2 regions of the Janthinobacterium sp. PSRC1-1 genome follow, and region 2 is predicted to be linked to the other one. Evidence: predicted binding sites of a transcription regulator. Region 2 holds the regulator's gene; the other holds the start of a gene.
What was found. The regulator HrcA, encoded in region 2, represses chaperone genes, less so after heat shock. The targets are predictions, from matches to a motif close to TTAGCACTCNNNNNNNNNGAGTGCTAA.
Positions count from the first base shown of each region.

Region 1 (15,622 bases), on a different contig from region 2:
GCGTGGCGGGGCGGCCCTGCCCGGTCTTCTTGAAGGCCAGTCCGTGGCCGCTGACGTTGAGCAGGCGCTGCAGGCGCAAGCGGGTCAGCAGCCAGATGGCGCGCCAGGCGGTGAGCGGCGCCGGCGTCATGCGGCGGCCGTTTCATCGGTCAGCTGCAGGAAGAGTTCTTCCAGGCTGCCGTCGCTGGACAGCTGCCGGCGAATCTCGTCCAGGCTACCCGTGGCCGCCAGCGCGCCGCGGTGGATGATGGCCACGCGGCTGCACAGCTTTTGCGCCATGTCGAGCAAATGCGTGGAAACGAAGATGGTGGTGCCGGCGGCGGCGATGCGCAGCAGCCGTTCCTGTACTTCGCGCGAGGCGCGCGGGTCGAGGCCGTTGATCGGTTCATCGAGGATCAGCACGGCCGGATCGTGGATCAGCGCGCAGGCCAGGCCCAGTTTTTTCTTCATGCCCAGTGAGTAATTGACGGCGAAATCCTCGCCCGCTTCGTCGAGGCCAAATTCCGTCAGCAGGCGCGCGGCGCGGTCGGCCGCTTCCGCGCGCGAAAAACCATGCATTTCGGCGACGAATTGCAGGATTTCGCGGCCCCGCAAGTAATCGTAAAAGATGGGGTTGTCGGGCAGGTAGCCCACCTTGCGCTTGACGGCGGCGCCATCGCGGTGGCAATCGAGGCCATCGACCAGCACGCGGCCGCTGCTGGGAACCAGGATGCCCATCAGCATGCGGATGGTGGTGGTCTTGCCGGCGCCATTCGGCCCCAGGAAGCCGAAGACTTCTCCCTTCCCCACCTGCAAGGTGAGTGGGTGCACGGCGTCGAAGGTGCCGTAGCGCTTGGACAAACCCTGGAATACGATCATCGTGCGTCCTGCAATAATATTAACAATGGCAAGATGATAGCGTACCACCCGGGCCTGGTCGATTTATGGGCGTTCCAGCGCGCCCTGCGTGATCTTCACCTTGACCCGATACGCGGGCGTGGCCGCGTTGAGGGCGGGCGGCGTGGCCGGGTCGACGTCGAGCAGGGTGAACGTCAAATGGTTGACGCTGACGGAACTGGCAGCGCCGGGCATGGAGTCGGACAGGACGATGTCGGTGGCGCCTGCGCTGTTGAGCAGACTGAAACTGTAGCTGACGTAGCCTTTCCACACGCACACGGCGCCCTTGCGGCAGCGGCTGTCGTTGACGCGTTCGAGTTTCAGGGTATCGGTGGCCGTGATGGCGACCTGTTCGCCCGGCGAGAGCACGTGGGTGACGCTGCGCGGCGTGTTTTCCGCGTCGCCGGCGCTGCCGGCCGCGCCGCAGCCAGCCAGCACGGCCAGACAGGCGATGAGCAGGGGCAGCAGCAAGGTACGATAAGAGCGGGTCAGGTGAGGCATGTTTTTCCTTTCAGATAGAGCGTCCCTGGCGTGCTTGTTCACACGTGGGATAAAATGATGGTAACAAAATGATATTTTTTCGGCGCACTATTGGCGCGCTGCCGATGAATTGATGCGCCGGCCACGCGGCGCGCCGATTACTGCGTAGAATGGCTGTTTTGAAAATCAGGAAACAACCATGAAAAAAACTGCCCTGGCGAAAAGCGATGCCAAGAAACTGATGGGAAAGATGAATGTTCCCGGCGCCGGTGCATTCGGTAAGGAAGCGGTCGTCGTCGACCGCCGCGAGCAGCGCAAGCGCGATCAGGCCCTGGGCCTGGTGCCATTCGCCGTCAAACTGAACAGCGATCTGGTGTTGCAATTACAGACCCTGGCCAAGGAACGCGATGCGGATCTGAATGAATTGGTCGCCGAGCTGATCACCAAGGGCTTGGCTGCAGCATAAGGGCTGACAATGTTTATCTGTTGATAAATATCATTTGTAAAACTAAAAGGCGCCTTGCGGCGCCTTTTGCATTGCGGCAGTGCTTGTGCTTACACCCAGGCGGCCAGCGCGCCCTTCATTTTTTTCAACGCCGCCACTTCGATCTGGCGGATGCGTTCGGCCGATACGCCGAACTCTTCTGCCAAAGCGTGCAGGGTGGCGCCGGAACCGTCGTCGTTGGCCAGCCAGCGCGCTTCGATGATGCGGCGCGAACGGGCGTCGAGCTTGCTCAAGGCCGTTTCCAGGCCTTCCGATTGCAGGCGCGTCACTTGTTCCGCTTCCAGCACCTTGGTCGGCTCGCTTTGCTCCGACGACAGGTAGGCGATCGGCGAAAACTTGTCGTCTTCATCGTCGGTCGGCGATTCCAGGGCGATGTCGCGGCCGCTCAAACGCGTTTCCATTTCGATCACTTCTTCGCGTTTCACGTCGAGCAGCTTGGCCAGCGCATCGACTTGCTTCGGCGTCATCGCGTCCAGGCCCGTCTTGTGGCTGCGCAGGTTGAAGAACAGCTTGCGCTGCGCCTTCGTCGTCGCGACCTTGACCAGGCGCCAGTTTTTCAGGATGTACTCGTGCATCTCGGCTTTCACCCAGTGCATCGCGTACGACACCAGACGCACGCCCTGGTCCGGATCGAAGCGTTTCACGGCTTTCATCAAGCCGATATTGCCTTCCTGAATCAGGTCGGCGTGCGGCAAGCCATAGCCCAGATAGCCGCGGGCAATCGAGACCACCAGGCGCAGGTGCGACAGCACCAGCTCTTGCGCGGCGGCCAGGTCATTTTTTTCACGCAGGCGTTTTGCCAGCGAGATTTCTTCATCATGGGTCAACATGGGCAGGCGATTCACGGCCGAAATATAGGCGTCGATATTGCCCAGATTGCCAGTGAACCCGAGGCCCAGCGCATTACTTTTGGTCGGAACCAATGCGGACGTTGCGGACATCATAGTCATGTTTTCTCCCTCGTAGTCTTGCTTTGTTCCAGTTGGCCACGTCACGCGACGTGGTCCGCTTATCTAGTCGTTTTCAGTATTCGGTCTTGCACTTTGCAGATCGCGGTACCATCTTGATCTGGCACCCATGGCGGTTCTGCGTTTGGTATGTCTCTATATTAGCACTCTCTGCTTGAGAGTGCCAATCAGCACATTTAATCGTCCTGATAGCCTAAATACTATGGCGATGTAATGCTTGATAAATGTATATGAACAACGATTGGCGTGGCTCTGCAGGCCGCTTCACGACAACGTAGCTAGTCTACGGCCTCTGGCTGAAGCGAACCTTAAGAATACTTGCTAAATATCAAGATAACAGCATGTGGGGACGCATGGCGGCGCCTGGGGCGCCGCCATGGAAGGGAATGGTCAGTTCAGGCGCGCCAGGTGGCGCTGCACGCAGAGGAAGGCGCCGATCAGGCCCAGGCCGGCGCTGACGGCCAACAAGCCGGCCATCGGCAGCGGCGCCAGCGGCACCAGCTGGAATTCGGACGCATACAGGCGGGCAAACTCGGCAATCGCGGTATTGAGCGGCTGCAAGGCCAGCGCCACGGCGCCCAGCGCCAGCGCACCGGCGCACAGGCCCAGCAGGGCGCCCGTGTAATAGAAGGGGCGGTGGATGAAGGTATCCGTTGCGCCGATCAATTTCGAGATGCTGATTTCATCGCGCTGCTGCATCACCTGCAGGCGGATGGTATTGAAGACGACGGCGATCACGGCCACGCCCAGGGTGATGGCCAGCAGCAGCAGCACCAGGCGCAGCACGCCCAGCAGGGCCGCCAGGCGCTTGACCCAGGCCGAATCGACTTGCGCCGATTCCACGCCTGGCAGGTGGCGCAGCTGCTCCGCCACCGCATCGACATCCTGCGCTTCGCTGGCGCTGCTGAACGCATCGAGTTTCAGCACATAGCTGTCGGGCAAGGGATTGTCGCCCAATGTGCTGAGCACGTCGGCCAGGCCGTTCTTGTTTTTCAGGGTGTCGAGCGCCTGTTCGCGCGGGATGAAGACGATCTTCGCCTTTTGCGCGCCGACGATCTTGCGCATGGCGCCCGCCAGGGCCACGGCTTGCTCGCGCGGCGTGTCGATCTTCAGGAAAACGCTGATTTCCGGGTCGACCGACATCTGTTCCGACATGGGACGCACATTGTCGAGCATGGTCAAGCCGGCGAACGGCAGCGACAGGGCGATGGCGACGACCAGCACGTTCAACAGGAAGCCGCCTGGCGACTTGCGCAAATGGATCAGCGCCGAACCGAGCGCGAAGCGGTGTTGACGGAACCAGCCTCTCATGCCTGTTCTCCCTGCACATCGTCGGGGCCGGGGGAGGGCGCGAAATCGGGATCGGGCGGCGCGAAGACGGGCGCCTGCGTGGCTTTGTCGATGGCGACTAATTGGCCGTTTTTCAGGTGGATCACGCGGGCGGCGGCGTCGAGCATCTGTTCGTCATGGCTGGAAATGAGGCAGGTCACGCCCACCGAGTGAAACGCTTTCAGGGCATCGAGCACCTTGTTGGCGCTGGCGCGGTCCAGGTTGGCCGTCGGCTCGTCGGCCAGGATGATCTGTGGCCGGTTGACGATGGCGCGCGCGATCGACACGCGCTGCTGTTCCCCGCCCGACAGCGACAGCGGGCGCGCCATGGCGCGGTCCAGCAGGCCCACCTTGTCGAGGGCGGCGCGCGCGCGCTGCTCTGCGGCAACTTTATGCGCGCCGACGACGAGCAGCGGCAGCATCACGTTGGCCAGGATGGAGCGGTCGTTCAGTAGTTTTTGCTGCTGGAAGATCAGGCCCATGTTGCGGCGCAAGAACGGCACGCCGGCCGGCTTGATTTTCGCCATGTCCTGGCCATTGACGATCAGCTTGCCCGACGTGGGGCGTTCCATGGCGGCGATCATTTTCAGCAGGGTCGATTTGCCGGCGCCGGACGGGCCGGCCAGGAACACCAGCTCGCCTTTGGCAATGCTCAGCGAAATGTCGCTGAGGGCCACGGCATCGGCGGAGTATTGCTTGGAGACGTGCTGAAATTCAATCATGTATGGGCTTATCCGAGCAGCGCTTCGACAAATTCGGCAGCCACGAAAGGCTGCAAGTCTTCAATTTTCTCACCGATGCCGATGAAATACACGGGCACGGGGCGTACGCGGGCGATCGCCGCCAGCACGCCGCCCTTGGCGGTGCCATCGAGCTTGGTGATCACCAGGCCGCTCAATTGCAGGGCATCGTCGAAGGCTTTCACTTGCGTGAGGGCATTCTGGCCCGTGTTGCCGTCGATGACGAGCAACGTTTCATGCGGCGCGCCTTCCATGCCCTTGCCGATCACGCGCTTGATTTTCTTTAATTCTTCCATCAGGTGCAACTGCGTCGGCAAGCGGCCTGCCGTGTCGACCATCACCACGTCGATGCCGCGCGCTTTTGCCGATTGCACGGAGTCGTAGGCCACGGCGGCCGGGTCGCCCGATTCCTGCGAGATCACGGTGACGTTGTTGCGCTCGCCCCAGACCATCAGCTGCTCGCGCGCGGCGGCGCGGAAGGTGTCGCCCGCGGCCAGCAGCACGGATTGATTGTTCGACTGCATGTGCTTGGCCAGCTTGCCGATGGTGGTGGTCTTGCCGGCGCCATTCACGCCGGAAATCATCATCACCAGCGGCTTGTGACGGCCCAGCTCGAAGCGTTTTTCCAGCGGCGAGAGCAGGTCGATCAGCAGCACTTTCAGCGCGGCCTTGACGGCGGCGGCGTCGAGCAGCTTGTCTTCCTTGACCTTTTTCTTCAATTCCGTGAGCAGGAATTCGGTGGCGTCGATGCCGGCGTCGGACATCAGCAGCGCCGCTTCCAGCTCTTCGTACAGGGCCTCGTCGATCTTCGCGCCGACGAACAGCACGGACAAGGTGTTCGAGGTTTTCGACAGGCCGGCCTTCAGGCGCGTCATCCACGATTTTTTCTCGGGTTCGGCAGTCACGATCACGGGCACGAGCTCGGCTGGCGCGCCGCTCAAGGGCGTGGCGGCAGGCTGCGGTGCAGGCGGCGTGGCGGCGGGAAGGACGAGGGGCTCGGCTGGCGCAGCCTCGGGAGCGGTGGGTTTTTTCTTGAAGAAACTAAACATGGATGTGTGGTGGCGGGTGCTGACCTAAGGCCCGGCGGCGCCGGACACTGTGTTACGGGCTATTCTACCAGAGCGCGCCCGGCGCTTCATGCTTTACTGTTCGATTGGCAACATTGCGCGGCTATCCACGGAGATCGCCGCAGTTGCCGCGCTTTCCAGCCGGATCAGTGGGTTTGCAGGGCCAGTGCCTGATGGCGGCGGCGCCAGTCGGCGATGCTTTCGTCAACTTGCCGCAAGTCCAGCACATGCAGGAACGCCGGCGGCTGCCTGGTCAGCACGGGACTGCGTCCGCCAGCCCACAACTCTATGTCTGGCGGCAAGCTTGCATGCAGCTGCTGCAGGCTGTCGCGCGTCTGCCGTTGCTTGCTGGCGCTGGAAAACGACAGCGCCACGATGTCGGCCCGCTGCGCGCGGGCGGCCGCGACGATGTCCGTCAGCGGCGTTTCCACCCCCAGCGACATGCAATGGGCGCCGGCCGCCGCGCAGAGCGCCTCGGCCATCAGCAGCCCCAGGCCATGCCGCTCCTGTGGCAAGGTACTGAGGACGATACGTGGCGTGCGCGTCGACGGGCTGCTTGCCTGCGGCAGGGAAAAAATGGCATGACGCATCACCGTTTGCAAGGTTTCGCTATACAGATGCTCTTCATAGATGGCCAGGTCGCCGCACGCCCACGCTTCGCCCACCATGCCCGTCAGGGGCGCGATGACGTCGATGGTGAACGCTTTCAAGCCCAGCACGGCCAGCGCGTGGCGCAGGGCGTCGCCCAGTTCCGCCATCTGGTGGTCACGGCACAGGGCCAGGTAGTGTTCGAGCTGGGGTGCCCGGGTTGACGGCGCCGCGCTGCCGGCGTTGGCCAGTTGCTGCAGTTGCACGGTGCTGTGTTGCATGATTTTGCCCGGACGAAATCCGAGGTCCAGCAGGCGCTTGACCATGCGCAACTTGTGCACTTGCTCGGCCGGGTAGCTGCGCTCGCCAAAAGCGTCGCGCTGGGGCTGGGGAAAGGCGTAGCGGCGCTCCCACACGCGCAAGGTTTCCTTGGCCAGTCCGGTATCGCGTTCGACATCGCTGATGCTGAAGGCGGAAGTGGGTTGCAGGTCAGTATCCATACCAGGGTGGCTTTGCTCGCTTGCGGAAGAACGTGGCATGCATTTTACGCTTTCCGCCGCCCCTTACCAAATAGCTGAATCCGATTGGGAATTGCCGACGTATAAGTTTCTGAACGGCTCGGGGCACTCATTGACATGAATCAATATTTCATCGATTATCCATGAGGCTCGTTTTGTCCAGGACAAACTTAACACAGGTGTACTCATGAAAATTGCCGTCGTCGGAGCAGGAATCGCAGGTTTGTCGTGTGCCTATCGCCTGGCGCAAGCAGGCCAGGACGTCACCTTGTACGAAGCGGGCGACTATTTTGGCGGCCACAGCCATACGGTGGATGTCACGCTCGATGGCGTCACGCATGGCGTCGACACGGGTTTTCTCGTGTTTAACCACGCCACCTACCCGAACCTGGTGCAACTGTTTGATGAACTCGGTGTCGAGGCGGCCGACAGCGACATGTCGTTTTCCGTGAAAATGCCGCTCGGCACCACGCCCGATGCCCGGGTGCTGGAATGGGCGGGCGCCAATTTCGATACCGTGTTTACCCAACGCAGCAACTTGCTGCGTCCCGCCTTCCTGCGCATGCTGCGCGATATCGTGCGCTTCAACCGCCAGGCCAGCGCCCTGGCCACGGCCAGCGTGCCGGCGCCGGCCATGTCACTGGGCGAGTTTCTCGACCTGCACGGCTATGGCGATGAATTCCGCCACTGGTATCTGCTGCCAATGGCCGCCTGTATCTGGTCGTGCCCGGCGCGCCAGATGCTGGCCTTTCCCTTGGCCACCTTCATCCGTTTCTGCCACAACCATGGCTTGCTGCAAGTGAGCGACCGGCCGCAATGGCGCACGGTACGGGGCGGTTCGCGCGTGTATGTGGAGCAACTGCTGGCGGGCATTCCGCAGCAGCGCCTGGCGTGCCCTGTGCTGGCCGTGCGTCGCCAGGCTCATGCTGGCGCGCGCATGGTCGAGCTGCACACGGCCGCCGGCGTCGAGCATGTCGATCACGTGGTACTCGCTTGCCACAGCGACCAGTCGCTGGCCCTGCTGGGTGATATCCGTGACGACGAGCGCTGCGTGCTCGAAGCCGTACGCTACCAGCCCAATCGGGCCGTGCTGCATACGGATGCGTCCTGCTTGCCGCAGCGCCGCAAGGCATGGTCGGCCTGGAATTACCAGGGACGGCCGGCAGCGGCGGAAGGCGAGGCGCCGCAAGTATGCGTGCATTATTTGCTGAACCAGTTGCAGCCGCTGCCGTTTACCACGCCCGTCATCGTTTCGCTCAATCCTCTCGATGAACCGGACCCGGCGTCCATCCTCGACGAGTTTTCGTATGCCCATCCCGTGTTCGATGGCGCGGCCATTGCCGCCCAGGCGCGCCTGGCCGGCTTCCAGGGCGCGCAGCACACGTGGTTCGCGGGCGCCTGGACGGGCTATGGTTTTCATGAGGACGGCTTGAAGTCGGGCCTGGCCGTGGCGCAAAGCCTGCTGGGCCTGGCGTCCGCGGAGCTCGGCCATGCCGCGTGATCCCGGGCAAGCCGTGCCGCCGCAGCCCCAGCTGTGCCTGGGCCTGGTGCGCCATGCGCGGCTGCGCCCGCGCGCGCATGCCTTTGCTTACGGCATGTTTTATCTGCGCCTGCCCCTGCGCAGCCTGGGCGCGCAGGATTTCGCGGCCCGCCTGATCTCGCGCAACGGCGCCAATGTGCTGGTCTTCCGCGACAGCGACCACGGCGATGGCACGACGCCGCTGCTGGACTGGATCGACGGCTTGCTGCACCAGCATGGCGTGTCGGACGCGGGTGGCGAAATCTGGCTGCAAACCATGCCGCGCCTGTGCGGCTATGTCTTCAACCCCGTCAGCTTCTGGTTTTGCCACCGCCCGGATGGCGCGCTGCGCGCCGTGGTCTGTGATGTGCGCAATACCTTTGGCGAGCGCCATCTGTATTTGCTCGAACAGGGCGGCGCCATCGCGTACGGCAGCGAGTTGCGTGCCAAGAAGATTTTCCATGTGTCGCCGTTTTGCAAGGTGGAAGGACAGTACCGTTTCCGTTTCCTGCGCAACCACGACAAGGATGGCGAGCGCCACCTGGCCCGCGTCGATTATGACGACCTCGACGGCCCGATTTTGCAGACCAGTTTGTCCGGCACGGCGCGGCCGCTGCGCGATGGCACCATCGCCTGGGCCTTGCTGCGCTATCCCCTGATGACGTTTGGCGTGATGGCGCGCATCCATTGGCAAGCCTTGCGCCTGTGCTTGCGCCGCGTGCCGTTTTTCAGCAAACCTCACCCTCCACAAGAAAAGGTGTCCCGATGAGCTCCGATTCCCTGCCGACCGGCCTGCATGCGCGCAGCGGCCCGTCCCCGACACCTGTGCATGAACATCTGGATCTGCCCGCTTCCGCGCGCATGATTCTGCGCCTGCTGGAAAAACTGCAATATGGCGCCCTGCGCCTGCGCACGCCCGATGGCCGTCTCTTGCTGTACGGCGACGCCAGCCACCCCGTCACCCTGGATTTGCACAATTGGCACCTGTGTTCGGCCGTGTTGCGTTCGGGTGACATCGGCTTTGCGGAAACGTTTATCGCTGGCGACTGGCGCACGGACAATTTGCCGGGCTTGATCGAATTGATGATACGCAACCGCGCGCACATTGAGTCGCTGATCTACGGCAATTGGTGGGGCAACCTCGTCTACAAGGTGCGGCACTTGCTCAACCGTAATTCGCGCGCCGGCAGCAAGAAGAATATTCATGCCCATTACGACATCGGCAACGCCTTTTATCAGCTGTGGCTGGACCCGTCGATGACGTATTCGAGCGCCCTGTTTAGCGAAGGCGCCAGCCTGGAACAGGCGCAAGGCGCCAAATACCGGCGCATCGCCAGCCAGCTGCAGCTGCAGCCGGGTCAGCGCGTGCTGGAAATTGGCTGCGGCTGGGGCGGCTTTGCGGAAACGGCGGCGCGCGATAACGGCGCCCACGTGACGGGCCTGACCTTGTCGACCGCGCAGTTGGCGTATGCGCGCCAGCGCCTGCAGGACGCGGGGCTGGCAGGGCAGGCCGACCTGCAGTTGTGCGACTACCGCGACAGCGCCGGCCAGTACGACGCCATCGCCTCGATCGAGATGTTCGAAGCCGTGGGACAACGCTACTGGCCCGGCTATTTCGAGTGCGTGGCGCGCAACCTGAAGCCGGGCGGACGCGCCTGCATCCAGACCATCGTCATCGCCGACGAACTGTTCCAGCGCTACAGCAAGAGCACGGATTTCATTCAACAGTATATTTTCCCGGGCGGCATGTTGCCTTCGCCGCTGGAATTTCGCCGCGCCGCCGAGGCGCAGGGCTTGCGCGTGGAGGACGCCTTCAGCTTTGGCCTCGATTACGCGGAGACCTTGCGCCAGTGGCGCGCCAGTTTCCTGGCGCAGCGCACGGCGCTGGAAAAGCAGGGTTTCGACGGCCGTTTCCTGCTGACCTGGGAGTTTTACCTCGCGTATTGCGAGGCCGCCTTCCAGGCGCACAATACGGATGTGATGCAATTTACCCTGATCAAGGACTGACCATGCGCCGCCTGCTTGCCACTGTTGTGTTGTCATTGACCATGTTCGGCGCCGTGGCCGCGCCGCCTGCCTTTATCGCTGCCGACGTGCCCGAGGCCCGCCTGGCGGGCGAGGGCGAATACACATGGTTCGGCATGCGTATTTATCGGGCGCAACTCTGGGTGGGCGCGAACGGTTACCAGGGCGTGGCGTCGGCAACGGCGCCGTTCGTGCTGGAATTGCGCTACGCGCGTGCGCTTGACGGCAAGAAGATCGCCGAAGCCAGCCATGAGCAGATGCAAAAGCTGGGCGTCGGCACGGAGCAGCAGCGCCTGGCGTGGCTGGCCACCATGCAGCGCATCTTTCCTGACGTCAAGGAAGACCAGCGCATCGCGGGCGCCTACCGGGCCGGCATCGCGCCCGGCGTGCGTTTTTATCTCGATGGCAAGGTGCTGGCCGATGTGAGCGATGGCGACTTCGCGCGCGCCTTCTTCGCCATCTGGCTGTCGCCCGACTCGACGGCGCCGAAGCTGCGCGCGGCCCTGCTGCAGAGCGCGGCGCCACTGCCATGAGTCGCGGGGCCGGCGCGTTGACCTTGCCTGCCTTGTTCAGTTATGGCCTGTTCGGCTTGCCGCTGGCCATGCTGGCACTGCCCATCTATATCTATGTGGCGCCATTTTATGCGCAGCGCAGCAGCCTTGACCTGGCGCAAATCGGCGCCGTGCTGCTGGCGGCCCGCATCGCCGCCGCCTTCATCGATCCGGCCCTCGGCGCCTGGATGGCGCATGGCCGGCGCAGCTATGCCGTCTATGTCGGCGCGGCGCTACCGCTGCTGCTGCTGGGCTTTGGCGCCCTGTTCCATCCGCCGTCCCTGTCGCATGGGGCGACCCTGGCCTGGTTCCTGGCCGCCTTGCTGTTCGTCTACACCGCCTATGGCCTGGCTGGCATCGCGCACCAGAGCTGGGGCGCGGCCTTGAGCCAGGCGCGGGCGCAGCGGGCGCGCGTGACGGCCGTGCGCGAAGGCTGCGGCTTGCTCGGCGTGATCCTGGCGGCGGGATTGACTTCCGTGCTCGGCTATGACGGCTTGTCGCTGGCCTTTGCCGTGTGCCTGCTGGCGACGGGCGCGCTGCTGCTGGCGCGCGCGCCGCGTCCGCTCTTGCGCCAAGGCACGCAGGCGCTGCCCGCTGGCGCCTGGCGCCTGCCATTGCGCCAGCGCGCGTTCCGCTGGCTGTTCGCCGTCCTGCTCGTCAATGGCGTGGCTGCCGCCATTCCCGCCACCCTGTTCCTGTTCTTTGCCGGCGATTATTTGCGCCTGGGGCATTACGCCGGTCCGTTCCTGATTGTGTATTTTTGCGCGGCGGCCGCCTCGATGCCCGCGTGGGTGGCCCTGGCGCGCCGCTTTGGCGAAGCGCGTGCCTGGGGCGGCGCCATGCTGCTGGCCGCCGGTGTGTTTGTCTGGGCATATGGCCTGGGCGCTGGCGCCGCCTGGGGCTTTGCCAGTATCTGCCTGCTGTCGGGCCTGGCGCTGGGTGCCGACCTGGCCTTGCCGCCGGCCCTGCTGGCTGGGCTGATCGGCGCGGCGGGCCATGCCGGGCGGCACGAAGCGGCGTATTTCGGCTGGTGGAACTGGGGCGTGCAAATGAGCCTGGCACTGGCGGCCGGCATCGCCTTGCCCCTGCTGGCCTGGCTCGGCTATGTGCCGGGCAGCAACAAAGGCTTGCCGGCCCTGTCTGTCGCTTACGCCTTGCTGCCCTGCGCCTTGAAACTGCTGGCCGCGCTGCTGCTGTGGCGCGCGCCCTTACAACATATATATAGCGATCACCTGGAGATTCGACCATGCACCTCATGAAATGCTGCCGACGCGGCATCGCGGCGGCGGCTGTGCTGCTGGCGCTGGCCGCCTGCTCAACGCCGCCCACCCCCGCCACGTACGCGCAGGAACTGCCCGTACTGGATCTGCAGCAGTACTTCAACGGCACACTCGATGCCCACGGCATCTTCCAGGACCGCTCGGGCAAGGTGGTCAAGCGCTTCACGGTGGTGATGCGGGCCAGCTGGGCGGGCGAGACGGGCACCCTGGACGAGGATTTCACGTATTCGGACGGCAGCAAACAACGCCGCGTGTGGACATTGCGCAAGACGGCGCCCGGGCGCTTCATCGGCACGGCGCCCGACGTCGTCGGCGAGGCCATCGGCGAAGTGGCCGGCAATGCCTTGCGTTGGCAATATGTGCTGGCGCTGCCCGTCGATGGCACGGTCTACCACGTCGATTTCGAGGACTGGATGTTCCTGATGGATGACAAGGTCATGCTGAACCGCGCCGCCATGAGCAAGTTCGGCTTCAGCCTGGGCGCCGTCACTTTATCGTTCAGCAAGCGTCCATCACAGGCGGCCCCATGAATCGCAAGATCAGCAGCTGGGCCGGCAAGCGCGTGTGGGTCATCGGCGCTTCCAGCGGCATCGGCGCGGCGTGCGCCACCTTGTTGCTGGAGCAGGGGGCGTGCGTGGCCCTGTCGGCCCGCCATCGCGCCAGCCTGGAACTGCTGTGCCAGGGGCAGCCGCTGGCGCAGGCCTTGCCGCTCGATATCACCCAGCCCGCGCAGTTGCGGGCCGTCTGCGCGCAATTGCAGCAGCAGTGGACGCATATCGACCTGATACTGGTGGTGGCAGGCGGCTATCAGGCCATGCGCGCCGATAGCTTTGACCTTGAGGCGGCGCAGGGCTTGCTGGCCCTGAATGTGGGCGGCGTCTTCAATTGCCTGGAGCAGGCCTTGCCGTGGCTGTTGCGCCAGGGCAGCGGCGGTATCGGCATCGTCGGCTCGGTGGCCGGCTATGGCGGCTTGCCCAAGGCGCTCGCATATGGCGCCAGCAAGGCGGCGCTGATCAACCTGACGGAGTCGCTGTACCTGGATCTGCACGGGCGTGGCATTGACGTGTATCAAATCAATCCCGGTTTCGTCGCCACGCCGCTGACGGCGGACAATGATTTCAAGATGCCTGCCCTGATGACGGCGCACGACGCGGCCGCCGCCATGCTCGACGGTATCGAGCGGGGACAGTTCCACATCCACTTTCCCAAGCGTTTCACGAATACCCTGCGCCTGGCGCGGCTGTTGCCGTACCGCGCCTATTTCTGGCTGATCAGCAAGGTGACTGGCTTATGAACGCAAGCATGGATGACCCGCTGGCGCGCCTGGTGGCGTTCTACGAGCACCTGCGCATCGACAACCTGGCGCAACTGGGCGCCGTGTACGCGCCGGACGCGCATTTCAAGGACCCGTTCAACGAGGTGCAGGGACATGCCGCCATCCTGGCCATCTTCGAGCACATGTTCGTGCAAGTCGATGCGCCGCGGTTTGTCGTGCTGGAAAGCCTGGGGCAGGGGACGCAAGCCTTCCTGACGTGGGAGTTTCGTTTCCGCATGAAACGACTGGTATCTGGCGAACAATGTATTCGTGGCGCCACCCATGTGCGCTTCGATGCGCAGGGACGGGTGATCTTGCACCGCGATTATTGGGATGTGGCGGAAGAATTGTATGAAAAATTGCCTCTGCTGGGCGGTTTCATGCGCCTGCTCCGGCGCGCAAGCCAGCGCTAAGGCGATTTAGCGATGCTTTTAAGCAAAAAATCAAAAAAAGAAAAAGCAAATTGTGTGAAATGGGTCAGGCTAAAACTTGATTTCGGTCAATGTGTCGTTTTTTTGACACAAATTTGTCAAAATATTGAGAAGGCAACATTGTAAGAAATTGTTTCAATTGATGCGCAATTTGCAAGCAAGAGTCGTCCTCATGCGTTCCTGGCGGGCAACTGGCGCATGCGCTGGTCAACATGGAAAACATGTATATGTGAGCAATTTAAATTACCGGAAAGTCAGTAATTTAATTGTCACTCTGGCTATTTTTTTGATGCCTACGCCGACGCGCGAATTGGCCCCTACGCCCCTGAATAATGCGGCAACGCACCAAAACAGGGCGCATTATTTCCCGTTTTTGGGCACCTGGCAGCAAACATTGGCGATGCCGTGTATGCTTCGTCCCGTTTATCCATTATCGCCTGATAAATTGTGCGCTTTGTCGCGTAAGTCTTGGAGGGCAAATGATGGGTAAAGCATGTTGACGTTTTAATCACTCGCCTGATACTGTTGCACTAATACAACGGGTGCCAGCAAACCATGCGCTATGATGGAATGGTCAATCAGGCCCATGCATTGGTTGGCAAGGGGCACTGGCTCTGTCGCGTAGTACGGTTGGCGATGGTCGGGATGCCTGAAAAAGCCCCCGGCCTGGTACCGGAAGTAACATGTTGGAACTTGATGGAATGTGAAACGGTCGTTATAGTGCCGCTTCCGGTGCCGTTTGAGCACCGAACCGGCGCACGAATGACGGTCGTTATGCAGCCTTCAAGCTTATCGGTGCAATAGCGTGCCGATACCGATATGAATGTTCCCCTGACCGGAACAGCAATGTGGCAGGTGGAGACCTTGCCCTCACTCATAAAAAGCGCTCTGCTAGAGCGCAGCTCGAGATGCATAGGCTGTATTACTTTTTGCTTCAAAAATTAAAGGAAATCGCAATGAAAAAAACTCTGATCACCCTGGCAGTCCTGGCAGCAGCCACTGGCGTAGCCCAAGCTCAATCGAGCGTTGTTATCTACGGTACCGTTGACGCTGGTTTCGTCAGCGAGCGCGGCGGTGTTAACGGCAACGTTAACAAACTGGACAGCGGCGTTGCTTCGGCTTCCCGTCTGGGCTTCAAAGGCACCGAAGATCTGGGCAGCGGTCTGTCGGCTCTGTTCCTGTTGGAAGCTGGTTTCGGCGTTGACACCGGCGCGCAAGGTAAAAACGAAGCCCTGTTCGGCCGTCAATCGTACGTTGGTCTGAGCAGCAAAACGGCTGGTACCCTGACCCTGGGTCGTCAATACACCCCTTGGTACAACACCCTGTCGAAAGTTGCTGATCCATTCGCAGTAGGCTACGCTGGTTCCGCCAAGAACCTGTTCCCAGCGAACACCCGCACCAGCAACACCGTGCTGTACACCTCGCCAAAC
Region 1 is NZ_JAFCWK010000008.1:58,403-74,024, reverse strand. Features, by position in the region: gene ACP7DW_RS18525 (CPBP family intramembrane glutamic endopeptidase) at 1-130, opposite strand, end outside; gene ACP7DW_RS18520 (ABC transporter ATP-binding protein) at 127-858, opposite strand; gene ACP7DW_RS18515 (hypothetical protein) at 922-1,377, opposite strand; gene ACP7DW_RS18510 (hypothetical protein) at 1,556-1,822, shown strand; gene rpoH (RNA polymerase sigma factor RpoH) at 1,912-2,805, opposite strand; gene ftsX (permease-like cell division protein FtsX) at 3,220-4,140, opposite strand; gene ACP7DW_RS18495 (cell division ATP-binding protein FtsE) at 4,137-4,880, opposite strand; gene ftsY (signal recognition particle-docking protein FtsY) at 4,889-5,947, opposite strand; gene ACP7DW_RS18485 (MerR family transcriptional regulator) at 6,112-7,053, opposite strand; gene ACP7DW_RS18480 (NAD(P)/FAD-dependent oxidoreductase) at 7,259-8,572, shown strand; gene ACP7DW_RS18475 (DUF1365 domain-containing protein) at 8,562-9,359, shown strand; gene ACP7DW_RS18470 (class I SAM-dependent methyltransferase) at 9,356-10,597, shown strand; gene ACP7DW_RS18465 (chalcone isomerase family protein) at 10,600-11,148, shown strand; gene ACP7DW_RS18460 (MFS transporter) at 11,145-12,425, shown strand; gene ACP7DW_RS18455 (DUF3833 domain-containing protein) at 12,413-12,976, shown strand; gene ACP7DW_RS18450 (SDR family NAD(P)-dependent oxidoreductase) at 12,973-13,740, shown strand; gene ACP7DW_RS18445 (nuclear transport factor 2 family protein) at 13,737-14,174, shown strand; gene ACP7DW_RS18440 (porin) at 15,149-15,622, shown strand, end outside.
Region 1: a site for HrcA is predicted at 2,970-2,996, ahead of rpoH (RNA polymerase sigma factor RpoH). Genes of this name have one in related genera too.

Region 2 (15,622 bases):
TTCACCATGGCCTTCGTGATGGTGACCGAGAAGGTGCTGGGCATTTCTAAATACATGTAAGAGGCAACACACGATGAGTTATCTGGAACTGCACAAGCTGAACCTCGGCTACGCCAAGAACACGACGTCCGTGAAAGACCTGGACTTGCACGTCGAGCAGGGCGAACTGATTTCCCTGCTGGGCCCCAGCGGCTGCGGCAAGACCACCACCATGCGCGCCATCGCCGGCCTGATGCCGCTGCAGTCGGGCCGCATCGTGCTCGATGGCCGCGAGATCGGCAAGCTGGCGCCGAACAAGCGCAATATCGGCATGGTCTTCCAGTCGTACGCGCTGTTCCCGCACCTGAATGTGTATGACAACATCGCTTTTGGTTTGCGCCTGCGCAAGGTCGCGCCGGCCCTGCTGAAAACCAAGGTGGAAGCGGTGATCGCCGCCGTGGGACTGACCGGTTTTGAAACGCGCTTGCCGGCGCAGATGTCCGGCGGCCAGCAGCAGCGCGTGGCGCTGGCGCGCGCCATCGTCGTCGAACCGGCCCTGCTGCTGCTCGATGAACCGCTGTCGAACCTGGACGCCAAGCTGCGCGTGCAGATGCGCGCCGAGCTGCGCCGCATACAGCGCGAACTGGGCATCACCATGCTGTACGTGACGCACGACCAGGAAGAAGCGCTGGCCCTGTCCGACCGCATCGTCGTCATGAACGGCGGGCGCATCGAGCAGTTGGCCGCGCCGGAAGCCGTCTTCAATACGCCGTCGACGCGTTTCGTCGCCAACTTCATGGGTTTTGAAAACCTGTTCGACTACCGCGACGGCGCGCTGCACCACGCGGGCGCCAGCCTGCCTTACACGTCGCCCGTCGCTGCCGGCACCACGGTGCTGGGCTGGCGTCCGGACAAGGTGCGCGTCTGCGCCGCCGACGACGCGGCTGGTCAATACCCGGGCACCGTGCTGGCACGCGGCTTCCTCGGTGACACCGTCGAATACCTGCTGCAAACCCCGCTGGGCCAGGTCAAGGGCATTTGCGCGGCCGGCGGCGCCGCCTGGCGCGAAGGCACGGCCGTGTCCTTCGTGCTGCCGTCCGACAGCGCCCTGTGGCTGGGCGCGTGATTTTTGAATGGAACGCATCATGACCCACGCCTTGAAAAAGATCTGGCTCGACACCGACCCCGGTTTCGATGACTGGCTGACGATGCTGCTGTTGGGCAGCAATCCCGATATCGCGTGGCTGGGCGTGAGCGTGGTGGCGGGCAATGCGCCCGTCGACATCACCTACGACAATGCCTTGCGCATCAAGGCGCATGACGGTTTGACGGTACCGATTTATCGCGGCTGCGAAGAACCGCTGGCCGGCGTCATCGAAACGGCGCAGCGCATCCTCGGCGACAGCGGCATGCCGACGACCGGTGAAATCCTGCCACCGGGCGCCGCCGTCGATGCTGCCGGCCACGCCGTCGACGCGCTGATCGCCGCCGTGCGCAAGTATCCTGGCCAGATCACCATCATGGCGATCGCGCCGATGACCAATATCGCAACCGCGCTGGCCCGCGCGCCCGATATCGCCGAAAAAATCGTGGAAATCATTTTGATGGGCGGTTCGACCGACCAGGGCAACCACACGGCGGCGGCCGAATTCAATATCTACGCCGACCCGGAAGCGGCCGCCCAGGTCTTTCAGGCAGGCATCCCGTTGCGCATGTTCGGCTTGAACCTGTGCCGCCAGTTGCTGGTGACGAATGCGGAAGTGGCACGCCTGCGCGCCATCGGCACGCCGCGCGCGCAGCGTCTGGCCGGCTACCTGGAAGCGTATGTGCGCATCCGCAGTGCCGACGGTTCCGTGCCCATGCCCATGTACGACCCGGTGGTGGCCCTGTACCTGGAAGCGCCGCAGCTGTTCCAGTTCCAGAGCGCCCACGTGGCCATCGAATTGACGGGCGAACTGACGCGCGGCATGACGGTGTGCGAATTCCGCGTGCCGCGCCGCGCGCCCGTCAACACGCAAGTGGCGATGCTGGCCGATGGCCCGGCCGCCATCGAGCGCCTGATGCGCCGCCTGGCCGCCATTCTCGTCTGACCCACCTCACTACGAAACGAGCTTCATGTCTAATTCCCCCCTGAGCATCGAACAGTTTTTACGCGCCATGCCGAAGGTGGAGCTGCATTGCCACCTGTTTGGCACGGTGCGCCAATCGACTTTTCGCGCGCTGGCCGCCAAGACGGGCAATGTCGTCACGCCCGAGGAAATCGACGCGTTTTATACGCGCGGCGACAAGCCGGTCGGCGTGCTGCGCGTGCTGCGCGCGCTCGACGCGCACCTGATCGTTTCGCCGACGGACCTGTATTGCCTCGCCTACGAATACCTGGAAGACGTGCACGGCCACGGCGTGCGCTATGCGGAGTTCTTCTGGAACCCGACCGGCACGGTGCGCGTCTCGGGCATCCGCTATGACGCGGCGCAAGACGCCATCGTGGCCGCCATCCGCGACGCGCAGCGTGATTTTGGCGTGATCGGCCGCCTGATTCCCAGCATCGACCGCGAAGCCGCTCCCGCGGAAGCGGTGCAGATGGTGGAATGGATGAAGGCGCACCGCGCGCCGGAAGTCATCGGCATCGGCATCGACTATCGCGAAAACGACCGCCCGCCGGAGCTCTTCATCGAAGCCTACCGCGCCGCGCGCGAAGCCGGCTTCAAATGCACGGCGCACGCCGGTGAATTCGGCATGCCGTGGATGAACGTGGCGACGGCGATTGACGAATTGCAGGTGGACCGGGTCGACCATGGCTACACCATCGTCGACAACCCGGAATTGGCGCGGCGCTGCGTGCAGCGTGGCCTGGTGTTTACGGTCGTGCCGACCAATTCGTATTATCTGCGCACCCTGGCGCCCGAACGCTGGGCGCTCGACCACCCGATCCGCGCCATGGCCAAGCTGGGTTTGAAACTGCATCCGAACACGGACGACCCGACCCTGCACCACGTGACGCCGACGGGCGCCTGGATGATGATGCGCGAATTCGGTTTCGGCCTCGATGACATGCGCGGCTTCATGTTGAATGGCCTCGACGCGGCCTGGATCGATGCATCCACGCGGCGCGACTGGCGCGCGGAATTTACGCGCGAATTCGACGCCTTGCGCGCAAGGGTCGTCGACGCTTCTTAAGCGGAGACGGGCGGCGGCGCCAGCAGCGACGGAAACGCGCGCTGCGGGCAGCTTTGGCGCTCGCACACCTTGCAACCCGTGCCGATGGGCGTGGCGCTGGAAGGGTCGTGCAAATCGAGTCCCTTCGAGTAAATCAGCCGGTGCGCCTGCGAGATGTCGCAGCCCAGCGCCACGGCAAAGGTCTTGCCCGGCGCGCGGAATCCCGGCGACGCCGTGCTCACCTGGCGCGCGATCCATAGATAGGTGCAGCCGTCGGGCATGCTGGCCACTTGCGTCAGCACCTGGCCCGGATGGCTGAAGGCGTCGTAGACGATCCACAGCGGGCAGGTGCCGCCCACCCTGGAAAAATGGAAGTCCGTGGCCGACTGGCGCTTTGACACATTGCCGGCCCGGTCCACGCGCACGAAGAAGAAGGGCAATCCCGCCGCCTCGGGGCGCTGCATGGTGCTCAGGCGGTGGCACACTGCCTCAAATCCGACGCCGAACTGGTGCGCCAGGCGCTCGATATCGTAGGCGCGCGTCTCCGCCGCCTGCAAAAAGCGCTGGTACGGCATCAAGAGGGCACCGGCAAAGTAATTCGAGAATGCCAGGCGCGCGCCCGTTTGCGCCGCCGCACCGGACAGTCCCGCCGCCAGCACCAGCGCATCGATCAGCTCGCTGTGTTCGAGCAGGCTGATTTGCGCCGCCATCTGGAAGGCGCGCTGGCCGCCCGTCAGGGTATCGGGCAGCCACAATATCTGTTGCTGGGCATCGTAGCGGTGTTTGCGCACCATGCCCGCGTCGCCATCGGACAGGCGCACCTCGATGCCGTGGCGCTCCAGCAGCCGGCTTTGCAGCGCGTCGAGCGCACGCAGGGCGGGATCGAGTTCGCCCGCCACCAGCTCCGCCGCCCGGTCCAGTTCATCGATATAGTTTTGCCGCCGGTTCAGGTATTCGCGCACTTCCTCGTCCGTGGAAGGGGCCGCCGAGCTGGCGCCGCGGCTGCCGTCATCGAGGCGCGCTGCCAGGGTGTCAGCCCGCTCCGCCATCACGCGGTAGCGCCGCTGCAGCAGCAAAATCGAGCGCGCCAGTTCCGGCATGTTTTCCACCAGCATCTTGAGCTCGGCCATCGAGGTGGGCGGCGCGTCGGGCAATTCGCCGAACACGTCGCGCACGTCGGCCACCAGGCTGGCACTGTCGTGCTCGGAAAAGATTTGCGGATCGACCCCCAGTACCGTGCCGATGCGCAACAGGATCGGCACCGTCAGCGGGCGCTGGTTGCGTTCCATCTGGTTCAGGTAGCTGGGCGAGATGCCCAGGGACTTGGCCAGCGCCACCTGCGTCATGCGCCGTTCTTCGCGCAGCCGCTGCAGGCGCACGCCCATGAAAACCTTCGCCATCGCGCTTCCTCTTTCCCGGTTTGTGGAATCTGCAAATTTACAATATTTGCAGATTAACAGATTCAGCTTTGCATTATCTCGCATTTTCACGCCTTGTTTGCGGCGGCGATTGTGCGAATAATGCAAACAGACCAATACCCACACCAGGAGACACCGAGTGACCACGCAAACTGCCATCCCTACCGTTCCACTGCTGATCAACGGCGAGTGGGTTGAATCCCAGACTACCGTCTGGCGCGACGTCGTCAATCCGGCCACGCAGGAAGTGCTGGCGCGTGTGCCGTTCGCCACGCCCGACGAAGTCAATGCCGCCATCGCCTCGGCCCAGCGCGCCTTCAAAACCTGGCGCAAGACGCCGATCGGCGCGCGCGCGCGCATCTTTTTGAAACTGCAGCAGCTGATCCGCGAAAACATGGCCGACCTGGCCGCCACCTTGACGATGGAACAGGGCAAGACCCTGCTCGACGCGGAAGGCGACGTGTTCCGTGGTCTGGAAGTGGTCGAGCATGCCGCCAATATCGGCACCCTGCAGATGGGCGAATACGCGCAAAACGTGGCCGGTGGCGTCGATACCTACAGCGTGATGCAGCCGCTGGGCGTGTGCGCCGGCATTACCCCGTTCAACTTCCCCGCCATGATCCCGCTGTGGATGTTCCCGATGGCGATTGCCTGCGGCAATACCTTCGTGCTGAAGCCATCGGAGCAAGATCCGCTGGTGACGGAAAAACTCGTGCGCCTGGCCTTGCAGGCGGGCATCCCGGCTGGCGTGCTGAACGTGATTCACGGCGGCGAAGACGTGGTCAACGCCCTGTGCGACCACCCGGACATCAAGGCGATTTCGTTCGTGGGATCGAGCAAGGTGGGCACGCACGTGTACCAGCGCGCCAGCCTGAACGGCAAGCGCGCGCAATGCATGATGGGCGCCAAGAACCACGCCGTCGTCTTGCCTGACGCCAATAAAGAACAGACCCTGAACCAGCTGCTGGGCGCAGGTTTCGGCGCGGCCGGCCAGCGCTGCATGGCCGCCTCCGTCGCCGTGCTGGTGGGCGCAGCGCGCGAGTGGCTGCCGGAACTGTCCGCCAAGGCGCAAACCCTGACGGTCGGCGCGGGCAAGGACAATCCGGACCTGGGCCCCGTCATCTCCTGCGCGGCAAAGGAACGCGTGCACAGCCTGGTCGCCAGGGGCATCGAACAGGGCGCCGTCTTGACCCTCGACGGCCGCGACGTGAAGGTCGATGGCTATCCGAACGGCAACTTCGTCGGACCGACGATTCTTTCGGGCGTGAAACCCGGCATGGTCGTGTATGACCAGGAAATCTTTGGCCCGGTATTGATCGTCGTCGAAGTCGATACCCTCGATGAAGCGATCGCCCTGGTGAACGCGAATCCGAACGGCAACGGCACGGCGCTGTTCACGCAAAGCGGCGCGGCCGCGCGCTATTTCCAGGAAGAAATCGACGTGGGCCAGGTCGGCATCAACGTGCCCATCCCCGTGCCCGTTCCGCTGTTCAGCTTTACGGGGTCGCGCGGCTCCAAGCTGGGCGACCTGGGCCCGTTCGGCAAGCAGGTCGTGCTGTTCTACACGCAGACGCAGACGATTACCCAGCGCTGGTTCACGGACGCGGCCTCGGTGGGCAAGGTCAACACCACCATCAGCCTCAAGTAAGGAGCCGGCATGGACTTTGAACTGAGCGACGAGCAGCGCGAGTTCCAGCAGGCGGCGCGTGCGTTTGCCGAAGGCGAGCTGGCGCCGCACGCGGCCCATTGGGATGCGGAATCGATCTTCCCCGTGGAAACGATCGCCAAGGCGGGCGAGATGGGGTTTTGCGGCCTGTACACGCCGCAGCGCTGGGGCGGCCTGGGCCTGTCGCGTCAGGATGCTGCCATCGTCTTCGAGGAGCTGGCCGGCGGTTGCACCTCGACCACGGCCTACATCACGATCCACAACATGGCCACCTGGATGCTGTCGCGCTGGGGCCAGGAAGCCCTGTGCGACGAGTGGGTGCCGGCCCTGGCCGCCGGCCAGAAGCTGGCCAGCTATTGCCTGACCGAACCGCAATCCGGATCGGACGCGGCTTCCTTGCGCACCAAGGCCGTCAGGGATGGCGACTTTTATGTGCTGGACGGCACGAAGGCGTTTATCTCCGGCGCGGGCCAGACGGACATGCTGATCGTCATGGCGAGAACCGGCGGCGAGGGCGCGGCCGGCATTTCCGCGTTTGCCGTGCCGGCAAATTTGCCCGGCATCGTGTATGGCAAGAAGGAAGAAAAGATGGGCTGGAACAGCCAGCCCACGCGCATCATCAGCTTCGACCAGGTGAAAGTGCCTGTTGGCAACTTGCTGGGCGCGGAAGGCGAAGGCTTTGCCATTGCCATGAAGGGCATTGACGGCGGGCGCATCAACATCGCCGTGTGCTCGGTGGGCACGGCGCAGGCGGCCCTGACGCGCGCACAGGCGTACATGAAGGAGCGCACGCAGTTCGGCCGCGAACTGGCGCAGTTCCAGGCCTTGCAATTCAAGCTGGCCGACATGCTGACGGAACTGGTGGCGGCGCGCCAGATGGTGCGCCTGGCGGCCTGGAAGCTCGACCAGGAAAGCCCGGACGCCACCGCGTATTGCGCCATGGCAAAACGTTTCGCCACGGATGTGGGTTTTAATGTCGCCAACGATGCGCTGCAATTGCACGGCGGCTACGGCTACATCCGCGAGTACCCGCTTGAGCGCCACGTGCGCGACACGCGCGTGCACCAGATCCTGGAAGGGACGAATGAAATCATGCGCCTGATCGTCGCGCGAGCGATTCTGAAAGACGGCGCCACGGAGACCTTACGATGACTAAAGTGTATACCAATCTGTTGCTGGAACGCCGTGGCCACACGGCCCTGGTGACCCTCGACAACCCGCCCGCCCACACGTGGACCCAGGCCAGCCTGAACGCGCTGACGCAACTGGTGGCCGACCTGAATGCCAACCCGGACGTGTATGCGCTGGTGATCACGGGCGGCGGCGCCAAGTTTTTCTCGGCCGGTGCGGACCTGAAAGTGTTTGCCGATGGCAACAAGGACACGGCGTTCGCCATGGCCGCCGCGTTTGGCGAAGCGTTCGAGGCGCTGTCCGCGTTTCGCGGCGTCAGCATCGCCGCCATCAATGGCTATGCCATGGGCGGCGGGCTCGAATGCGCGCTCGCTTGCGACATCCGCATCGCTGAAGAACATGCGCAGATGGCCTTGCCGGAAGCATCCGTCGGCCTGCTGCCGTGCGCGGGTGGCACGCAGCACTTGCCGTGGCTGGTGGGCGAAGGCTGGGCCAAGCGCATGATCTTGTGCGGCGAGCGCGTCGACGCGGCCAAGGCCCTGGCCATCGGCCTCGTCGAGGAAGTCGTGCCAACCGGCAAGGCTGCCGCCACGGCGCTGGCGCTGGCCGCCAAGGTGGCGCGCCAGAGCCCCAGCAGTGTGACGGCGTGCAAGACCCTGATCCAGGGCGCGCGCAGCCATCCGCTCGTCGCTTCCCTGCCCGATGAACGCACCCTGTTCCTGGGCTTGTTCGATACGCAAGACCAGAAAGAGGGCGTGCAGGCGTTCCTGGAAAAACGTCCGGCGGAGTGGCGCAATGGCTGAAACCTTGGCTGAAAGTACCCTGATTGAAACGGTGAAAATCGAGGAGCGTGACTGTCCTGGCGGCATGAAGCTGGGCGTCATCACCCTCGACGCGCCGAAGTCCTTGCACGCATTGACCCTGGAGATGATCCGCGCCATCGATGGCGCCCTGGTGCGCTGGGCCACTGACGACGCCATCGCCTGCGTGGTGCTGCAGTCGTCGACCGACAAGGCTTTTTGCGCGGGCGGCGATGTGCGCAGCCTGCGCTCGGCCGTGGTCGAGCAGCCCGGCGTCGTGCCGAATCCGCAGGCGCTGGCCTTCTTTGCCGAGGAATACCGGCTCGACCACCGCATCCATACCTATGCAAAGCCGCTGCTGGTGTGGGGCGGCGGCATCGTCATGGGCGGCGGCCTGGGCCTGATGGCGGGCGCCAGCCACCGCGTGGTGACGGAAAGCACGCGCATCGCCATGCCGGAAATCACGATCGGCCTGTTCCCCGACGTGGGCGGCAGCTGGTTCCTGGGCCGCATGCCGGGACGCAGCGGCCTGTTCCTGGGCTTGACGGGCGCACCGATGAACGCGGCCGATGCCCTGTTTGCGGGCCTCGGTGATTATTTCCTGCGCCAGGAAGAGCGCGCCATGGTGCTCGACGCTCTGGCGCTGGCGCAATGGCAAGCCAGCCCGCTGGCGAACCACCAGCAACTGAGCCGTTTGCTGCGCGGCTTCTCGGCGCCCGCGCCCATGCTACCCGTCTCCGAAGTGCGCGCCAACTTCGACGCCATCGCCGCGCTGACGCAAGCGCCCACCTTGCCCGAAGTGGTGGCCGCCATTGCCGGCTATGACGGCGACTCGGCCTGGCTGCAAAAGGCGGCCCATACACTGGGCAAGGGTGCGCCCAGCTCGGCCGCTCTGGTGTGGGCCATGCGTGTACGCACTCTTCACATGAGTCTGGCGCAAGTGTTCCAGCTGGAACTCATTGTTGCCGTGCAATGCTGCGCCCACGCGGACTTCTGCGAAGGCGTGCGCGCCTTGCTGATCGACAAGGACAACGCGCCGCGGTGGCAGCCGGCCAGCCTGGGCGACATCAGCGATGCATATCTGGACGAGTATTTTACGGCGCCATGGACACAGCATCCCTTGGCTGACTTATCTTAAAAGAACAACAGGAGACATACACATGCAACATATCGCTTTCATCGGCCTGGGCAACATGGGCGCGCCGATGGCCCGCAACCTGGTGGCCGCCGGCTTCCACGTGTCCGTGTTCGACCTGGCGCCAGCGGCAGTGGCCTCGCTGGTCGAAGCCGGCGCCACGGCGGCCGCCTCCGCCAGCGCGGCCGTGCAGACGGCTGACGCCGTCATCACCATGCTGCCAGCCAACAAGCACGTGCAGGAACTGTACCTGGGCGCCGGCGGCGTGCTCGACTCGGCCAAGCCGGGCGCCCTGTTCATCGATTGCAGCACCATCGCGGCCGACGTGGCGCGCCAGGTGGCGCAGGCGGCCAGCGAGCGCGGCTTTGCCATGCTCGATGCGCCCGTCTCGGGCGGCACGGCGGGCGCGGCGGCCGGCACCCTGACCTTCATCGTCGGTGGCAGCGTGGCGGCCTTGCAGCAGGCGCGGCCCTTGCTGGAAAAGATGGGCAAGAACATCTTCCACGCGGGCGAGGCGGGCGCGGGCCAGGTGGCAAAGATTTGCAACAACATGCTGCTGGGGATCTTGATGGCCGGTACGGCCGAGGCGCTGAACCTGGGCGTGGCGCATGGCCTCGATCCGAAAGTGCTGTCCGACATCATGGCCAAGAGTTCGGGCCGCAACTGGACCCTGGAAGTGTACAACCCGTGGCCCGGCGTCATGGACGGTACGCCCGCGTCGCGCGATTACACGGGCGGCTTCGGCACGGCGCTGATGCTGAAAGACCTGGGCCTGGCGCAGCAGTCGGCCTTGTCGGCCAACGCGCCCACGCCACTGGGTGGCCTGGTGCGCCAGCTGTATCAGATGCATGCGCAAGCCGGTTATGCGCAGCAGGATTTTTCCAGCATCGTGCACATGCTGCAGCCGGGCTTGAACAAGCCTGCCTGAGGAATTTTGGACAAAAAAAAGCCCGCTGGTAAAAGCGGGCTAAATCCAATTCTTGGAAGAGTTGGAGGAGACAGATGCATTATGCTGCATCGCCACATATAACTCCAATTTATCTTTGTAATATCAATTATGTGTTCTAGTGATATCTCTTCCCGGTAGCCGCATGGCGGCTACCGTTCCCACAGCTCAGACCGGATTACAGGCGATCTTCACCGTCGTCACATTCGCTTCGCCCATGGTGCCGCTGCCCGTGCCCGGCTCTACCTCGCACTTCAGCCCCTTAGGCTGGACGCTGACGCTGACGCCATAGGTGGAACCGTCGGCGACATTGCCGACCATGGTAAAGGTCTTGGCATCCTTGGCCACCGTGGTGGGTACATTACCGTTAATCAGCTGCAAGCCTTCTACCGTCAGGCCGGAAATCGTGCCGCCCACGCTATAGACGTTTTGTGAACAAGAAACAGCGGCGCTGATGTTGATGTAATGGCCAGCCGAACCGGAGCCATTACTGATGTTGCAAGTCATATGGGCCGGTTGTTGCTTGAAGGTGATGTTGTAGTCGGTGCCGTAGTCGATGCGCTTTTTAAAGGTAAACGCGGTCTGGCCGGCGGCAATCGGCAGGTCCTCCCCGCCGTTGGCCAGGATCAGGCCATTGTTGTTCAAGTTGCTGACGGTGCCGCTGACATCATACGAGGCCTTGCCACCGCACGCGGCCAGTCCCAGGGTCAGCAGCAGCGCGGCGAGTGGGCGCAGGCAGGATAACTTCATGTATTTCTCCAAAAATTAGGTGACGGATCGCAAGGATTACTGCGGCGTGCAGTCGAGTGTGGCCGCGGTCGTGGCGGCAGAGCCCATCGTGCCGGCCGTATCGCTGCCGTCGGCACTGGTGGAGCCCTGGAAACGGCACTTCAGGCCCGTCGGCTGAGTCAGTACGGTAATACCGTATGGGGCGCCGTCAGCTACTTTTTCGAATGTGTAGGAGTTGGTGCCAGCCAGTGGGCTGGTGCCGTTGGGGCCCATCACCAGGCGCAAGCCGCCAGCGGTCAGGCCCGTGATCGTGCCGCTCAGCGGGTAGGTATTGGTCACGCAGCTCACCACGGCCGTGCTCGCGGAATAGCTCGTTGCCTTGCCGACACCGTTGGTAATCGTGCACACGGCGCCTTTTGGCTGCTGCGCGATGCTGATATCGTAGCGGTCATCGGTCTTGACCAGCTTGGTGAAAACAAACTGGGACTGGCCTGCAGGAACGGACAAACGTTCGCCATCATTCAGCAGAATCAGGCCATCTTTTGCCAGATTGGACACTTGGCCGCTCAGATACAGGTTGCCGCCGCTGCCGCCGCAAGCTGCCAGTGTGACGGCGCAAGCCGCCGCCAGCATCGAGCGCAGGTACAAATTTTTCATACATTCTCCAAAACGAATCAGGTTGGGTAGCGCAACGCGGACGCTGGCGCCGCATTGGAATGGCGCCTATTTTAGTCTATCTGGCAAGCCGAATGATCTTGCCTTGTATCACCCTGTAACAATTTTTCGCCGGGAAGCGCTGGCCCGGCCCCATTTCACGGAGGCGCAGCCATGCCGGCTGCGGCGATCGGTGCGACAATACATGCAGCCTGCGCATTGTGGCGCGGCATCCACCGTGAGTCCCATGTCCCTTTCCCCTGTCAAACCCGCCGTGCCGCCCAAGGCCATCCTGTTCGATCTCGACGATACCTTGTGGCCCATCGCGCCCGTGATTGCCGCCGCCGAAACCCTGCTGCATGACTGGCTGGCCACGCATGCGCCCAGGGTGGCGCAGCAGTTTTCCATCGAGGTGCTGCGCCAGCACCGCCTGGCCATGCTCAACGAACAGCCGCATTTCCATGGCAATTTGATCGAGTTGCGCCGCGCCGGCCTGCTGTCGGCCTTCGAAGCCGCCGGCGAGGATCCCACCTTGGTCGATGGGGCCATCGTGCACTTCCTGGCCGCGCGCAACCGCGTCCAGCCGTATGACGATGTCTTGCCTGGCCTGGCCTGGATGCGCCAGCGCATGCTGCTCGGCTCCATCTCGAATGGCAACGCAGACCTTGAAATTATCGGTTTGGCACAGCATTTCAAGGTATCGATCGCCGCCAGCGAGTTTGGCGTGGCCAAGCCCGACGCCAGCATCTTCCTGGCAGCCTGCGCGGCGCTGGACGTGGCGCCGCATGAAGCCGTGTATGTGGGCGACGACCTGTATTTCGACGTGACGGGAGCGCAAGGCGCGGGCATGCGTGCCGTCTGGATGAACCGCAAGGGCAGCGATGCCCACCTGGCCGCCGGCGTGCAGCCCGACGCCATCTGCGCCAACTTTGATGAATTGCTGCTGTGGCTGCAAGGGCAACTGGAAGATTGATCGCCGCAGGCCGGGCGAACGTGCATAATAGGCGCTGTTGACGCACGTTCGGCCGCTTTCGTTGCCGCTTGCTTAACAAAATACTTGCCTAAATAAAACACCATGCAACTCGATACACGTGCCCAAACACTGCTGAAAGCCCTGGTCGAGCGATATATCGCCGACGGCCTGCCGGTCGGTTCGCGCGCCTTGTCGAAAATTTCCGGCCTGGACCTGTCGCCGGCCACGATTCGCAACATCATGGCCGATCTGGAAGAGCTCGGTTATGTGTCCAGTCCGCACACCTCGGCCGGACGCATCCCCACGCCGCGCGGCTACCGTATTTTTGTCGACACCTTGCTGACCGTCCGCCATCTGGACGAGCACCTGGTGGAGTCGCGCATGCGCCTGCAGACGCCGCAGCCGCAAAAAACCATCGCCAACGCCGCGCAGATGCTGTCGTCGCTGTCGCAGTTTGCCGGCGTCGTGCTCAGTCCGCGCCGCGAATCCGTGTTCCAGCAAATCGAATTTCTGCGCCTGTCCGAAAAGCGCATCCTGCTCGTCATCGTGGCCCCTGGCGGCGACGTGCAGAACCGTTTATTGCTGACGGAGGCCGACTATACGCCGGCGCAACTTGTGCAATCGGCCAACTATATCAATCAGAATTATGGCGGCCTGTCGTTCGATGCCGTGCGCGTGCGCCTGCAGGGCGAACTGCGCCAGCTGCGCGACGACATGGGCAGCCTGATGCAGGCGGCCGTGGAAGCGGGCAGCGAAGCGATGGCCGACCATAGCGACGACATGGTGATTTCCGGCGAACGCAACTTGCTCAGCGTGAGCGATCTGTCATCGAATATGCACTCGCTGCGCCAGATGTTCGACATGTTCGAGCAAAAAACGGGCTTGATGCAGTTGCTCGACGTGTCGAGCAAGGCGACGGGCGTGCAGATTTTCATCGGCGGCGAATCGAACCTGGTGCCGATGGATGAGATGAGCGTGGTGACGGCGCCGTATGAAGTCAACGGCAAGATCGTGGGAACGTTGGGGGTGATCGGACCGACGCGCATGGCCTACGAGCGCGTCATTCCGATCGTCGATATCACGGCGAAATTACTGTCGAGCGCACTCAGCCATCATTAAGCGTACTGCCAGCCGCGCCAGCCGCCCCGTGGGAGCGGCAAGCGTTGGTCAGGCGGTTTTATGCGGGCAAGCCGTCTTGATGCAGTTGCCGTAGATGGCCAAGGCGTGTTCAGCGATCTTGAAGCCGCGCTCTTCCGCCACTTTTTGCTGGCGGATTTCGATCTCTTCGTCGAAGAATTCTTCGACCCGGCCACAGTCGAGGCACACCAGATGGTCGTGGTGGGAACCTTCGTTGAGTTCGAAAATTGCCTTGCCGGTTTCAAAATGGTTGCGGTTGAGCAAGCCTGCCTGTTCAAACTGCGTCAGGACACGGTAGACAGTTGCCAAGCCGACATCCATATTGTCGGCCAGCAGAATTTTATAGACGTCTTCTGCTGTCAGGTGGCGTACCGGGCTACTCTGGAAGATATCGAGTATCTTCAGGCGTGGCAAGGTGGCTTTCAGGCCGCTTGCCTTGAGATCACTAGGATTGTTACTCATGTTTGTTGCTCGTATGTGGGTCAGGTGCTTTATCATATAGCGTTTTGTCGGGGAGTGCCAAAATATGCATTTTTGGGCAGGCCGGTCACTCCTGGCGTTTTGTTCATCCAATTGAGGTCATTTATGCGCGTAACACCGGCTGTATTGCCATCTCTCTGGCACCGTATTTCATTTCGAGCACCAGTCATGGCAGGCATGGTCTGTGTCGCGCTGACCATGTCCGGCTGCGCCAGCCGTGGCATCCTTGGCGAAAAGCCGGCAGCTGCCCAAAAAGAAGGCAAGGAAGTGGTTCCTGAACAGGGCGCACAAACGACCACCATTACGCCGTTGCAAAAATTCATGTGGTTTTTCTCGCCGTATCGTCCTGACATTCAACAAGGCAACTTTGTCTCCGAAGAGATGCTGGCCCAGTTGAAAGTGGGCATGACGCGCGACCAGGTGCGTTTCGTCCTCGGCACCTCGTTGCTGACCGACATTTTCCATGCCGACCGTTGGGATTATCCATTCCGCCTGGCCCGAGGCAGTGGCGAAACCACCAGCAGCCGCGTGGTTGTGTACTTCGGCAAGGATGGCAAGGTGGAACGTTTCGAAGGCGGCAACTTGCCGACAGAGAAAGAATACATCGACCGCATCGCCGGTCCGTCGCCGTTCGCCAAGGTCGCCAAGGCCGACGTGCCTGCCGCCGCCGTGCCGTCGCCTGTGGCGCCGAGCGCCGTGCCCGTGCCGACCGATGCCGCGCCGGCCATTCCCGTGAGCAAGCCTGACGTTGCACCTGCACCTGCGACGGTGCCTGCCGCCGAGCCTGCACCCACTGCCGAACCCACCAAATAAGTTGCCGTAAGAGAATAAAATGACTGAACTGAAAATCGCCATCGCTGGCGCCAGCGGCCGCATGGGCCATATCCTGATCGAAGCGGTCAGCAATGCGCCCGACGCCGTGCTGGCCGGCGCGCTCGACCGCGCCGGTTCGCCGTCCATCGGCCAGGATGCCGCCGCTTTCCTGGGCAAGCCTGCCGGCGTGCTGACGCAGTCCGACCTGGCGAAGGGCCTGGCGAACGCCGATTACCTGATCGACTTCACGCGTCCCGAAGGCACCTTGCAGCACCTGGCGTATTGCGCCGAGCACGGCATCAAGATGATCATCGGCACCACCGGTTTCGATGACGCGGGCAAGGCCGCCATTGCCGCTGCCGCCGAAAAGACGGCCATCATGTTCGCGCCGAACATGAGCGTGGGCGTGAACGTCACCATGAAATTGCTGGAACTGGCCGCGAAAAGCCTGTCCGAAGGCTACGACATCGAAATCATCGAAGCGCATCACCGCTTCAAGGTCGATGCGCCGTCGGGCACGGCCCTGCAAATGGGTGAAGTGGTGGCCGGCGCCCTGGGCCGCGACTTGAAGGAATGCGCCGTGTACGGCCGCGAAGGCGTGACGG
Region 2 is NZ_JAFCWK010000001.1:125,124-140,745, forward strand. Features, by position in the region: gene ACP7DW_RS00545 (ABC transporter permease) at 1-60, shown strand, start outside; gene ACP7DW_RS00550 (ABC transporter ATP-binding protein) at 74-1,105, shown strand; gene ACP7DW_RS00555 (nucleoside hydrolase) at 1,125-2,069, shown strand; gene ACP7DW_RS00560 (adenosine deaminase family protein) at 2,095-3,156, shown strand; gene ACP7DW_RS00565 (short-chain fatty acyl-CoA regulator family protein) at 3,153-4,535, opposite strand; gene ACP7DW_RS00570 (CoA-acylating methylmalonate-semialdehyde dehydrogenase) at 4,693-6,201, shown strand; gene ACP7DW_RS00575 (acyl-CoA dehydrogenase family protein) at 6,211-7,371, shown strand; gene ACP7DW_RS00580 (enoyl-CoA hydratase) at 7,368-8,153, shown strand; gene ACP7DW_RS00585 (enoyl-CoA hydratase/isomerase family protein) at 8,146-9,288, shown strand; gene mmsB (3-hydroxyisobutyrate dehydrogenase) at 9,224-10,213, shown strand; gene ACP7DW_RS00595 (hypothetical protein) at 10,400-10,981, opposite strand; gene ACP7DW_RS00600 (hypothetical protein) at 11,018-11,617, opposite strand; gene ACP7DW_RS00605 (HAD family hydrolase) at 11,862-12,587, shown strand; gene hrcA (heat-inducible transcriptional repressor HrcA) at 12,690-13,706, shown strand; gene fur (ferric iron uptake transcriptional regulator) at 13,755-14,186, opposite strand; gene ACP7DW_RS00620 (outer membrane protein assembly factor BamE) at 14,373-15,017, shown strand; gene dapB (4-hydroxy-tetrahydrodipicolinate reductase) at 15,037-15,622, shown strand, end outside.